4 regions of the Halomonas kalidii genome follow, and region 3 is predicted to be linked to each of the others. Evidence: predicted binding sites of a transcription regulator. Region 3 holds the regulator's gene; each other region holds the start of a gene.
The links. Region 3 encodes FNR, which switches genes on or off when oxygen is low (the NO sensors DNR and NnrR bind a similar motif). Its sites were predicted from a motif close to TTGATNTANATCAA; they were not measured.
Positions count from the first base shown of each region.

Region 1 (3,312 bases), on a different contig from region 3:
TGGCATGGCCGGCCTGCGTCTAGACCAGGCCGCTGCCGAACTGTTCACCGATTTTTCACGGGAGCGTCTCAAGGGCTGGATCAAGAACGGCGCCCTGACCGTCGACGGCAGCCCCGCCAGGCCCAGGGACAAGGTCTACGGTGGCGAGCGGCTGCAACTGCTGGCCGAGATCGAGGACGATACCCGTTTCGAGCCCGAAGAGATCCCGCTGGAGGTGGTCTTCGAGGACGACGAGGTGCTGGTGATCGACAAGCCGGCGGGGCTGGTGGTTCATCCGGCCGCGGGCAACCCCGATGGCACCCTGCTCAATGCGCTGCTCTACCACTGCCCGGCGCTGGCGGCCGTGCCGCGGGCCGGCATCGTGCACCGGCTCGACAAGGACACCACCGGCTTGATGGTGGTGGCCAAGACCCTGGCGGCGCAGACCGCGCTCGTGGAGCAGCTCCAGGCGCGCACGGTATCGCGGGAGTATGATGCGGTCTCGGTGGGGGTGATGACCGCCGGCGGCAGCCTGGACGCGCCCATCGGTCGCCACCCGCGTGATCGCAAGCGCCAGGCGGTGACGGCCTCCGGCAAGCCGGCGGTGACCCACTACCGGGTGGTGGAGCGCTTTCGCGCCCATACCCATGTGCGCTGCCGGCTCGAGACCGGTCGCACCCATCAGATTCGCGTGCACCTGGCGCATCTGCGCTTTCCGCTGGTGGGTGACCCCGTCTACGGTGGGCGGCTCAAGCTGCCGGGGGGCGCCGGCGAGGCGCTGAAGACGCTGCTGCGCGAGTTTCCCCGCCAGGCGCTGCACGCCCGCAAGCTGGCCTTCGTCCACCCCGGTTCCGGCGAGACCCTGACCTTCCGCGCGCCGCTGCCGGATGACATCCTGTTGCTGCTCGACTACCTCCGCGACGACGTCGAGACCATGCGTTGAGGACCCTGCAATGAGCGATGCCCCGGACCTGCGTCCGACCCTGATCCTGCCCGACTGGCCGGCCCCCGCCACCGTGGGGGCCTTCGTCACCACCCGGGAGACCGGCCCCAGTCAGGACGACTTCGCCGCCTTCAATCCGGCCGGGCATGTCGGCGACAACGAGGCGCATGTGGCCCTGTGCCGACGCCTGCTGCAGAAGGAGCTCAAGGACGAGCGGCCACTGCTGTGGTTGAACCAGGTCCATGGCGCCCGGGTCCAGCAACACTACTCGGCTGAACCGCCCGAGGCCGATGCCGCGGTGGCCATCGACCAGGGGCACGCCTGCGTGGTGCTCACCGCCGACTGCCTGCCGGTGTTCTTCTGTGATCGCCGCGGGCAGCGGGTGGGGGTGGCCCATGCCGGCTGGCGCGGGTTGGCCGGCGGCGTGCTCGAGGCCTCGGTGGCCGCCCTCGGCGTGCCGCCGGAGGAGGTGCTGGCGTGGCTCGGTCCGGCCATTTCCAATGCCCAGTTCGAGGTCGGGCCCGAGGTGCAGCGGGCCTTCGTCGGCGTGCACCCCGAGACGGTCGAGGCCTTCGAACCCAGCCCCTACCGGCTCGGCCACTACATGGCCGACCTCTACAAGCTGGCGCGCCTGCGCCTTGAGCGGCTGGGCGTCTCGCACATCAGCGGCGGGCACTTCTGCACCGCCTGCGAGCCGCGCTTCTATTCCCACCGCCGCGACGACGGCAAGACCGGGCGGATGGCCAGTGTGATCTGGCTAAGATAGGCCAACGTGGTACCGATCGAAGACGCGGCTGTCCCGGCGCCGCTCTCTCACTGAACTTGATTTACATCAACCCGCATCCGCTTTCCCCGGCAGCCGCCTTGAAAGCGGCCCACCCTGACTCCATTGAGTGTGTCAAGACGAATCGACAGGGACGAGCGGCGTGTCCGAACGCGTCGCCACCCCGATGGAGGAAAGCGCATGCGTTTCGACAAGTTCACCGCCAAGCTGCAGAACGCCGTGGCCGATGCCCAGTCCCTGGCCGTGGGCCGCGGCCACAACCAGCTCGAGCCCGGTCACCTGCTGCTGGCGCTGCTCGATGCCACCGACACCGGCGTGAAGGCGCTGGTGCAGAAGGCCGGCGGCGATGCCGCCCGGCTGCGCGACGGCCTGGTGGGCCACCTCGATGACCTGCCCAGGGTCGCCAACTTCGATGGCGAGGTGCAGCCCTCCCGCGACCTGGTCAAGCTGTTCAACCTCACCGACCGCGAGGCCCAGAAGCGTGGCGACCAGTACATCGCCAGCGAACTGGTGCTGCTGGCGGCGCTGGAGATGGGCCAAGCGGTGACCAAGTTGCTGACCCAGGCCGGTGTCACCCGCAAGGCCCTGGAGACCGCCGTCGACAGCGTGCGTGGCGGCGAGCGGGTCGACGACCCCAACGCCGAGGACCAGCGCGAGGCGCTGGAGAAGTACACCCTGGACCTCAACGAGCGGGCGGCCAGCGGCAAGATCGACCCGGTGATCGGCCGCGACGACGAGATCCGCCGCACCATCCAGGTGCTGCAGCGGCGCACCAAGAACAACCCGGTGCTGATCGGCGAGCCCGGCGTGGGCAAGACCGCCATCGTCGAGGGGCTGGCCCAGCGCATCGTCGACGGCGAGGTGCCGGAAGGGCTCAAGGACAAGCGGGTGCTGTCGCTGGACATGGGCGCGCTGCTGGCCGGCGCCAAGTTCCGCGGCGAGTTCGAGGAGCGTCTCAAGTCGGTGCTCAAGGAGCTGGCCCAGGAGGAGGGCCGGGTGATCCTGTTCATCGACGAGCTGCACACCATGGTCGGCGCCGGCAAGGCCGAGGGCTCGATGGATGCCGGCAACATGCTCAAGCCCGCCCTGGCCCGCGGCGAACTGCACTGCGTGGGCGCCACCACCCTGGACGAGTACCGCAAGTACATCGAGAAGGACGCCGCCCTGGAGCGCCGCTTCCAGAAGGTGCTGGTCGACGAGCCCTCCGAGGAGGACACCGTGGCGATCCTGCGCGGCCTCAAGGAGCGCTACGAGGTGCACCACGGCGTCGATATCACCGACGGCGCGATCATCGCCGCGGCCAAGCTGTCGACCCGCTATATCACCGACCGTCAGCTGCCCGACAAGGCCATCGACCTGATCGACGAGGCCTCCTCGCGCATCCGCATGGAGCTCGACTCCAAGCCCGAGGAGATGGACCGCCTCGATCGCCGGCTGATCCAGCTGAAGATGGAACGCGAACACCTCAAGAAGGAGACCGACGAGGCCTCGAAGAAGCGCCTGGAGAGCCTGGAGGAGCAGATCGGTGAACTCGAGCGCGAGTACGCGGACCTCGACGAGATCTGGAAGGCCGAGAAGGCCAGCATCCAGGGGGCGGCCCAGTTCA
Region 1 covers NZ_JASCQN010000010.1:45,774-49,085, forward strand. The annotation lists gene rluD (23S rRNA pseudouridine(1911/1915/1917) synthase RluD) at 1-922, shown strand, start outside; gene pgeF (peptidoglycan editing factor PgeF) at 933-1,688, shown strand; gene clpB (ATP-dependent chaperone ClpB) at 1,887-3,312, shown strand, end outside.
Region 1: clpB (ATP-dependent chaperone ClpB) is a predicted target of FNR. The motif match lies at 1,745-1,758, and genes of this name have one in related genera.

Region 2 (3,312 bases), on a different contig from region 3:
CAGTCCATTGGCGGAGAGGCGTTGCACCGCGCTCTGGTCGTTGGCCTCGACCACGAACTCGCCGTTGTCGCACAGCCGGCGCAGGTCGCGCAGGTCGGCCTCCGACTCGATCAGCGTCTGGCTCGCCAGCACCACCCGCTTGCCGCCCTGGACCAGCTCGCGGCCGATCCCCAGCCAGTCATCGAGCTTCATGTCGCGGCGGCGCGAGCACACCGACTCGCCCAGGGTGACGATCTCGACCGGCCAGTCGGCGGCCTCGCGGTAGAAGTCGGCGTAGCGCTCGCGGGTCCAGTAGAAGAGCACCGGACCCAGCGACAGCGTGAGGGTGTCGGATAGCGGCATGGGGCCTCCTATTTCCAGCGGCGCTCGTAGGCGCCCAGGGTGGTGGTGGCGCCTTCCGAGACCTCGTCGAGGCCGGCCATCCAGGCGGGCTCGGGGTGGAAGCGCTCGGGCGTGCGGTCGAGGCGGTCGAGCGCCTGGTGCCAGATGCCGGCCACCTTCGACACGTAGGCCGGGCTGCGCTGGCGGCCCTCGATCTTCACCGCGCTGATGCCGAGCTCGGCGAGCTCCGGCAACAGCTCCAGGGTGTTGAGGCTGGTGGGCTCCTCGATGGCGTGGTAGGTCTCGCCCCCCACCTCGAAGCGCCCCTTGCACAGGGTCGGGTAGCCGGCCCGCTCGCCCTCGGTGTAGCGGTCGATCAGCACGCCACCCAGGCGTGACTCCAGCCCCTCTGGGGTCTCCTCCCAGCGCACCTGGGCCGCCGGCGAGCAGACGCCTCGGGTGTTGGGCGACTCGCCGGTAAGGTAGGACGACAGGTAGCAGCGCCCCTCGGCCATGATGCACAGGCTGCCGAAGGCGAACACCTCGAGCTCCACCGGGCTCTGCCTGGCCAGGTCGCGCACCTGGGTGATCGACAGCACCCGCGGCAGCACGGCGCGCCGGATGCCGAACTGCTCGTGGTAGAAGCGCAGCGCCTCATGGCTGGTGGCCGACCCCTGCACCGAGAGGTGGCGGGCGAGCGCCGGATGGCGGCGGACAGCGTAGTCGAGCAGCCCCATGTCGGCGAGGATCAGGGCGTCGACGCCGAGCTCGGCGGCCTGGTCGACGGCGCGGGTCCACATGGCCCAGCCGTCGGGCTGCGGGTAGGTGTTGATGGCGCAGAACACCCGCTTGCCGCGGGCGTGGGCATAGTCGATGCCTTCGCGGGCGCGCCGGTCGGTGAAGTTGAGGCCGGCGAACTGGCGGGCGTTGGTGGTGTTCTGGAAGCCGAAGTAGACGGCATCGGCCCCTTCGTCCACGGCGCGCTTCAGGGCGGGCAGGTTGCCGGCGGGGCAGACGAGCTCCATGGCGGACTCCTGTCGATGAAAACCCGACCATGCTAGTCGACCATTCGCCGGCAGCCCTTGACGCGGATCATGGCGAGGCGGGTTCGGGCGGCCGCGGCTGCTCAGCGGCGCAGCGCCAGGCTCGCGAAGGCGGGGCGCAGGCGCTCGACGAGGGCGTCCAGTGCCGCCGCCCCCGGGGCGCCGGCGACCGGTGCGGTGTAGTCGCGGTCGAGGCACTGCGCGGGGCGGGCGATCTGGATGGCATAGCGGGTCACGCCGCACCCGGCCAGGCTTAGTGCCAGCCGCTTCAGCGCCGCCAGGTCGAAGTCGCGCCAGTGCACGGTGGTGCGGCACTCGAACTCGACGCCGCTTTTCAGCAGCAGGGCCAGGCTGCGCTCGTGTGCCGCCTGCAGGCCGGGGCGGCCGCCGATGCGGTCGAAGGTCTCGGCGTCACCCTTGACGTCCAGCCCCACCCAGTCGAGCCGGGGCAGCAGCTCGGCCAGGCGCTGGGGGTAGACCCCGGCGGTGTGGAGCCCGACCTTGAAGCCCATGGCCTTCGCCTCGCTGACGGCGGCCGGCAGGGCGTTGTGCAGGGTCGGCTCACCGCCGCTGAACACCACCGCCTCGAGCAGCCCGCGCCGTCGCGCCAGGAAGTCGCGGACCGCCTGCCACTCCGGCGGCTCGCCGCGCCGCGGTGCCAGCATCTGCGGGTTGTGGCAGTAGCCGCAGCGCAGCGGGCAGCCCTGCAGGAAGACCACGCAGGCCAGCTGGTCGGGATAGTCCAGGGTGGTCATGGGCGTCAGGCCGGCCACCGGCAGCCGGATCGTGTTGCTCTCGGACATGGCGAAGCTTCCGGGCCGGGCACCCGGGGATGCCCGGCGTGAGGGGGTCAGCGGCGGGTGGCCGACTCGGTGAAGTGGCGGCGCTCGCGATGCTCGGCGCGCTTGCCGAGGTTGAACTGGCTGACCGGGCGGTGGTAGCCCATCACGCGGGTCCAGACCTCGCAGCGCTGGCGCTGTTCGGTGGGCAGGCTGTCGTGGTGTGTCATGTCGTGGCTCCTTCCAGTGGGTTGCAAAAACAGCGGGTTGAAAAAACGCCTCAGGCCGGGGTGGCCGCGGCGCGTCTTGCCAGCAGTGCCTCGTCGCACTTCGGGCAGAACTCGTGTTCGCCGGCCAGGTAGCCGTGCACCGGGCAGATCGAGAAGGTCGGCGTCACGGTGATGTAGGGCAGGCGGAAACGCGACAGGGCGGTGCGCACCAGGGTCCTGCAGGCCGCCGCACTCGAGAGCTTCTCGCGCATATAGAGGTGCAGCACGGTGCCGCCGGTATAGCGGGTCTGCAGTGGATCCTGGTGGATCAGCGCCTCGAAGGGGTCGTCGGTATGGCCCACCGGCAACTGGCTGGAGTTGGTGTAGTAGGGCGCCTCCGGCATGCCGGCCTGGAGGATGCCGGGGTAACGGGCGCGGTCCTCACGGGCGAAGCGATGGGTGGTGCCCTCCGCCGGGGTGGCCTCCAGGTTGTAGAGGTGCCCGGTCTGCTCCTGGAAATCGCGCATCCGCCCGCGCACGTGATCGAGCACCTCCAGGGCGAGCTGCTGTCCCTCCGGATCGGCGATGTCGTAGCGGTCATCCGAGAAGTTGCGCACCATCTCGTTGAGCCCGTTCACGCCCAGCGTCGAGAAGTGGTTGCGCAGGGTGCCCAGGTAGCGCCGGGTGAAGGGGTAGAGGCCCTCGTCCATCCACTGCTGGATGCGGCTTCGCTTGAGCTCCAGGCTGTCGCGGCCCAGCGTGAGCAGTCGGTCGAGTTCACGGATCAGCCCGGCGCGGTCGCCGGCGAAGCGATGGCCGAGCCGCGCGCAGTTGAGCGTCACCACGCCCAGCGAGCCGGTCTGCTCGGCGCTGCCGAACAGACCGTTGCCGCGCTTGAGCAGCTCGGAGAGGTCGAGCTGCAGCCGGCAGCACATGGAGCGCACCATGTGCGGCTCCAGG
Region 2 covers NZ_JASCQN010000054.1:49,433-52,744, reverse strand. The annotation lists gene QLQ85_RS20760 (U32 family peptidase) at 1-342, opposite strand, end outside; gene ubiU (ubiquinone anaerobic biosynthesis protein UbiU) at 351-1,346, opposite strand; gene QLQ85_RS20750 (anaerobic ribonucleoside-triphosphate reductase activating protein) at 1,448-2,167, opposite strand; gene nrdD (anaerobic ribonucleoside-triphosphate reductase) at 2,215-2,373, opposite strand; gene QLQ85_RS20740 (ribonucleoside triphosphate reductase) at 2,424-3,312, opposite strand, start outside.
Region 2: ubiU (ubiquinone anaerobic biosynthesis protein UbiU) is a predicted target of FNR. The motif match lies at 1,404-1,417, and genes of this name have one in related genera.

Region 3 (3,312 bases):
CAGCTCGGCGGCCTGATCCGCCACCGCGCCACCCGCACCCTGGCCGCGGCATCGATCATCGCCTTCGCCCTGTGGCAGCTCTGGATGCTGCTGCCCGCTGGCGGCCACGCCTGACCCCGCCCGACGAATTCGCCCCCGCTTGACGCAGCTCAACACGGCCCCGGGCCGGCCCCACTACCATCGAAGCATATCCATCATCCGGAGTGTCGCCATGACCGCTCACGTGAAGCGCGAAGGCCCAGAGGATTCCGCCCGGCTCGCCTGGGACATGGCACTGCTGCGCCGCTACGACACCCGCGGCCCACGTTACACCTCCTACCCCACGGCTCGCGGCTTCCATGAGGGCTTCGGGCCCGACGACTTCAGCGCGGCTCTCGCGCGCAGCAACGACCAGGGCCAACCGCTGTCGCTCTACATTCATGTACCGTTCTGCCGCAACGGCTGTTTCTATTGCACCCGCAACAAGATCGTCACCAGGGACACACGGCGGGCCGAAGCCTATCTGTCGCGCCTCGATCGGGAGATGGTACTCAGCTCCCGCCACCTCGATGCCTCGCGGGAGATCCAGCAGCTGTACTGGGGCGGCGGCACCCCGACCTTCCTCGCCCTCGACCAGATGAGCGACCTCATCGACCGCCTCGATGCCCGCTTCGGGCTCTCGGGCTCGAGGGAGCGTGACTATGCCATCGAGATCGATCCACGGGAGGCCAATGTCTTCACCCTGCGCCATCTGCAGGCCCTTGGCTTCAACCGCCTGAGCCTCGGTGTCCAGGACCTGGACCTCAGGGTGCAGCGGGCCATCAACCGGGTTCAGCCCCGGGTGCTCACCGAATCGTTGATCGACGAAGCCGACCGTCTCGGCTTTCGCTCGCTCAACCTCGACCTGATCGTCGGCCTGCCGCTGCAGACCCGCGACAGCTTCGCCGAGACCCTGGCGCAGGTGATCGCCATGGCCCCGGCCCGACTCTCGGTCTTCAACTACGTCCACCGGCCCGAGCGCTTCACGTCCCAGCGCCGCATCCATGTCGAGGACCTGCCCGATTCCGAGGAGACGCTGGCGATGCTGCAAGCCACCCTCGAGATGCTGTCCTCGGCAGGCTATGTGCACATCGGCATGGACCACTTCGCCCGCCCCGACGACAGCCTGGCGATAGCCCAACGCCAGGGCACCCTCACGCGCACCTTCCAGGGCTACTCCAGCCATGCCCCGTGTGACCTGGTCGGACTCGGCGTCTCGGCGATCAGCCGGGTCGATGACGTCTATGCCCAGAATCCCGCGGCACTCGCCGCCTACGAGAGGGCGCTGGACGCCGGCCACCTGGCCACCGCCCGAGGGCGGCGCCTGACGTTCGACGACCGCCTCCGGCGACACGCCATCGAACGACTGGTGTGCGACATGGCGCTCGACCTCGAGGCACTGGGCCGCACCTTCGGGGTCGATGCCGAGACCTACCTGGCCGACACCTTGATCCGGCTCGAGGTGGCCGAACGCGACGGCCTGGTGACCCGGGTGGGCCCCCGGCTCCTCGTCACGCCGATCGGCCGGCTACTGATCCAGCACCTCGCCATGGCCTTCGACGCCCACGCGCCGCCGCCCCTGGCGACGAGCGACTCCCGTATCGCGTGAGGGACTACCTCCAATGGCGGGAGGCTACCTCCAAAGGGATGCTTTGCCGGCCTGGGGTAATCCTCCATAATGGCGACAGAGTCACCATCATGGAGGAGAGCATGCCTGATACCGCGACCGGCGGGCGGCGTTCCCTGCTGCACGAGACCCGCTGCCAGACCTGCAGCCTCAGCTCGCTCTGCCTGCCGCTGGCGCTCGAGCTCCAGGACATGGACCAGTTCGATGCCATCATCCGGCGCCGCGCCCCCCTGAAGAAGGGCGAGACACTGTTCCGCCAGGACAGCGCCTTCACCAGTGTCTACGCCGTGCGCTCGGGCAGCCTCAAGCAGGTCACCACCGAGGGCAGCGGCGAGGACCAGCTGACCAACTTCTACCTGCCCAGCGAACTGGTGGGCCTCGATGGCATCGACGAGGAGCGCTATCCCGGCACGGTGGTGGCGCTCGAGACCACCACCGTGTGCGAGATTCCCTTCGACCGCCTCGACGCCCTCTCCGAGGAGCTTCCGGAGCTGCGCGCCCAGCTCTACCGCAGCATGAGCAAGGAGATGCGCGACGATCGCCGCATGATGCGGCTGCTGTCGCGCAAGACCGCCGACCAGCGACTGGCGACCTTCTTCGCCGGCCTCTCGGATCGTTTCCGCCGCCGCGGCTATTCGCCCTACAGCTTCCGACTCTCCATGTCCCGGGCCGACATCGGCAACTACCTGGGGCTGGCGGTGGAGACGGTGAGCCGCATCCTCGGCCGCTTCCAGACGCAGGGCCTGGTGGCCGTCTCCGGCCGCGAGGTCAATATCCTCGACCTGGCGGCGCTGACCAAGGTCGCCGAGGAGGAAGGCGCCCGCTAGCGCCGAGCCATAAGCAGCCCCCCCCGCTGGAATACCACATCCAGCGGAGGTTTCTGTTGGACAGCAGGGGCAAAGAGTCGCGGCTTACCCGGCGACAGGCCTGCGCGGAGGCGCTGTGAACCCTTCCCTGGGCGCTACATTTGCCCTGCTGCGCTCTCGCATCCTGCTCCGCTTGCAGGACCGGTGTTGGCCATCCATGGCCAACCCGTTCGGCGGGAAGAACATCCACTGGATGTTCTTCGTATTTCCGCCTCACCCCTGGCAAATGACCTCCGCGTCGGCCTGTCCCCGGCGCCGCTCGCGTGGTGGGAACGGGTCCGCCATCCCTTCTTTCGGCACCTACAACTCGTTGAGGATATCGATGCGGTCGGCCTGCCGCCGGGCCTGTTTCTCCTCCAGGCCGGCGAAGTCGAACAGCTCGCGGTCGGCGAGCTGCGAGGGCGCCACGTTGGTCACCGCCTTGAACATGCTCTCGAGCCGGCCGGAGTGCCTGGCCTCCCATTCGGCGAGCATCTCCTTGACCACCTGGCGCTGCAGGTTGGGCTGCGAGCCGCAGAGATTGCAGGGGATGATCGGGAAGTCCATCAGCCGCGCGAACTCGGCGATGTCCGCCTCCCGGCAATAGGCCAGCGGACGGATGACGATGTTCCGGCCATCGTCGGAGAGCAGCTTGGGCGGCATCGCCTTGAGGCTGCCGCCGAAGAACAGGTTGAGGAACAGCGTCTCGAGGATGTCCTCGCGATGGTGGCCCAGGGCGATCTTGGTGGCACCGATCTCCTCGGCGAAGCCGTAGAGCGAGCCGCGACGCAGCCGCGAACAGAGCGCACAGGTGGTCTTGCC
Region 3 covers NZ_JASCQN010000051.1:314,605-317,916, reverse strand. The annotation lists gene QLQ85_RS18040 (sulfite exporter TauE/SafE family protein) at 1-114, shown strand, start outside; gene hemN (oxygen-independent coproporphyrinogen III oxidase) at 212-1,627, shown strand; gene fnr (fumarate/nitrate reduction transcriptional regulator Fnr) at 1,729-2,472, shown strand; gene ttcA (tRNA 2-thiocytidine(32) synthetase TtcA) at 2,812-3,312, opposite strand, start outside.

Region 4 (3,312 bases), on a different contig from region 3:
GAGCCTGTTGCACAAGGAGCTGATCCAGTTCTTCCGCGATCCCGTGGTGCTGTTCCTGATCCTCTGGCTCTACACCATCGAGGTGATGATCTGCGCCTATGCCCTGGGCATGGAGATGCGCGACCTGCCGCTGGCGGTGGTCGATGCCGACGAGAGCCCGGCCAGCCGCCGCCTGATCGATGACTTCGTCGCAGGCGGCAACTTCCGCCTGGTGGCGCACCTGCGCGATGTTGCGGCGGCCGAGCCGTACCTGGAACGGGGCGAGGCACAGGCGGTGCTTGTCATCCCCGTCGATTTCGAAACCGAACTCCAGCGCGGCGGCGGTCAGGCCCTGCAGTTCCTGGTCGACGGCAGCAACGCCAACACGGCCGCCGTCGCCCGGGGCTATGCGCTGCAGACGATGGAGGCCTTGCGGATGCGCCGGGGGACACTCGACGCGCGACAATTAGCGACGGTAGCCGCGCAGCTGCGCACCTGGTACAACCCGGACCAGACCAACGTCAGCTTCACGGTACTGGCGATGATCGCCCTGGCGGGATTGATGATCGGCGTTGTTCACCCTGCGGCCTCCATCGTCCGCGAGAAGGAGGTCGGCACCATCGAGCAGCTCATGGTCACGCCCATTCGCCGTGGCGAACTGTTCATCGCCAAGACCATGCCCACCCTGTTGATCGGATTAGTCGCCGTACTCCCCAGCCTGGCGCTGGTCGGCTGGTTCGGCGTGCCGGTCAGAGGCAGCCTGCCGCTGTTCTTCGCCCTGACCGCGCTGTTTCTGCTCAGTGCCATCGGCCTCGGCGTGCTGGTGGCGGCGGTTTCGCGAACCCTGCAGCAGGCCCTGCTGCTCGCCTTCTTCGGCCTGTTCCCGCTGATGTTCCTGTCCGGCACCGTGGTGCCGGTGGAGAGCATGCCGGAACTCCTTCAGCGGCTGTCGCTGGCCAGTCCACTGCGACACTACCTGGAGATCACCCTGGGCATCTTCCTCAAGGGGGCGGGCATGGAGATCCTGTGGCCCCATGCCCTCGCCCTGGTGGCGATCGGTATGCCCCTGTACCTGGCGGCGTGGTTGATCTTCCGGCGCTGGCTGTAAAACCCCTGCTGCCCCCTGCCGTGGCCGGGGACAGGGTTGTGTTCACCGCTGCGCGTGGAGTTGGCGCCACTCACTCCACCATATCGTTTCGCCCCCTCCTCTCGACCTTGCGCTATCGTTTGCCCCTACCACCTGGCGGAGTCTGATGACAGCTCCAGGGCTCATGATTGACATTGTCCTTCACGTTCTGGTCGACAAACCGGTAATGCTCTTCCTTGAATCGGGTCCACCAGTCATGACTGATTTCGACAGCATGCTTCTTCAGAATATCTTCTACGCAATCAAGGCAAATTCTCGATGCATCATATGCTAGATCCAACCTTCTTTTGCGTGCGTCGAAGGACACGCTGTCCAGCCCATAAAGCTTGTCGATATCGGCGACAGCCGTTCGAATCGCACCCTCATCGTTAGGCTCCAGCTTCAGGTGCCGGGTCACCAGATTGATCTCGGATACGCCCAGGCGATGATCTTTATCACTCATGGAGAGTCCTCCTCTGCTGCCAAGCTTGCGTCGCGCTCAGACTTGATCAACTACCGCCATGGACAGTGCGCAACCATTCTCGGCGTTCATGTCTCGTGCCCTCCCTTGCCGTGCCTGCCATGCCCTCTGTGCATGAATAGATGCATCAATGGACAGGCCAACAGGATGAGAAACGGCAGAAACTGTATGAAGTGAACCCTGTGCTCGGCCCAGAGCAGGTACACCACGAAGGCGAGAAGGAGTCCCAGCGGCAACCAGAAGCGGATTGGCTGCAGGCCACCGGAACCGAAGGGGGCTTGTCGTATTCCATGGTTCACCTCGCATGGTGGAGTGCGGCCATCTCGAGAGGCAATCAGATAAGCCTTGCATGCCAATGGGGGCCAGCAATGCGCGACAATGGCATGCCGACAAATCCAGTATGGCAATGGACGACGCCGACCGCGTTGATGCAGATCAAGCGCCGGTGTGTTCTGGCCAAGCCCAGTTCACGGCGCCGCCCGGGGACAGAAGCACATGGCATCTCACGTCACAACAGTACACGGACGCCAGCCACGATGCCGGTATCTTCGGTGGCATCACCACCGGCACGCGAAAGATCGGCGGTATCCCCATACTGTTTTTCCCAGTAGGCACCCAGGTAAGGAGCAAACCGGCGAGTCACCTCATATCCCAGTCGCATACCGACCCGCACGGAATTGAGCCCCTGGCCGACCCCGAATTCCTCGACCTCACTCCCGGCCACGGCAATCTCGGTGCGCGGTTGCAGGTAGAGACGCTGGGTGAGGCGCAGATCATACTCACCCTCGAAGCTCGCCGAGACGTCGCCCTCTTCGCTGACCTGGAGTGCCACGTCGGTCTCGATCCCGTAGGGCATCACCCCCTGCAGGCCGATCACGCCGTAGAAGCGCTCGGGATGGTCGTTCGAGAACACACCGCCCTGGTAGCCGATGCCACCCTGCAGTTCCCAGAAATCGGCAATCAGCCGGCTGTAGAGCAACTCCAGCGATTCGAACTCGGCATCCTCACCGTCGCCCTGGACGTTCTCGCCTTCGCTCTTGAGATACACGCGGTTGATGTCGCCGCCGTACCAGGCCTGGAAGTCCCAGACCAGCGCCTCGTCCCCCTTGTCGGGAACGACATACTCGAGGCGGTCGAAGAGCGCCGCTCCCGTGTTGTGTTCCATCATCGGCGAGGGCCAGTCGGCCGGGGCGTCATAGCCATCCTGGGCGTGGGCCCCGGCCACCGTCAGCAAGGCAAGGGCGGCGCAGGTAACGGGCACTGTAGTTCTGGTTTTCATGCGAACTCCTTACGAGACCTTGACGACCCGGAACATGCCGGCATCCATGTGGTAGAGGAGATGACAGTGGAACGCCCAGCTGCCCTCGGCATCGGCGGTGATCAAGGCCGAGACCCGCTCCCCCGGCTTGATGTTCAAGGTGTGCTTGCGGGGAATCAGCTCACCGGCGCCGTTCTCCAGTTCCATCCACATGCCGTGCAGGTGGATGGGGTGCTCCATCATGGTGTCGTTGATCAGGATCAGGCGCAGGCGCTCGTCCTTGCGGAAGTGGATGGGACCGGTGACCTCGCTGAACTTCTTGCCGTCGAAGGACCACATGTAGCGTTCCATGTTGCCGGTCAGATGCAGCTCCAGCTCACGGCCCGGTTCACGGCGGTCGGGCCACGGCGTGAACGCCTTGAGGTCGCGATACACCAGCACGCGGCGCTCGTCAGGATCGATGCCGAT
Region 4 covers NZ_JASCQN010000048.1:80,272-83,583, forward strand. The annotation lists gene QLQ85_RS15470 (ABC transporter permease) at 1-1,087, shown strand, start outside; gene QLQ85_RS15475 (cation transporter) at 1,200-1,568, opposite strand; gene QLQ85_RS15480 (DUF2933 domain-containing protein) at 1,655-1,885, opposite strand; gene QLQ85_RS15485 (copper resistance protein B) at 2,095-2,865, opposite strand; gene QLQ85_RS15490 (copper resistance system multicopper oxidase) at 2,875-3,312, opposite strand, start outside.
Region 4: QLQ85_RS15480 (DUF2933 domain-containing protein) is a predicted target of FNR. The motif match lies at 2,012-2,025, and genes of this name have one in related genera.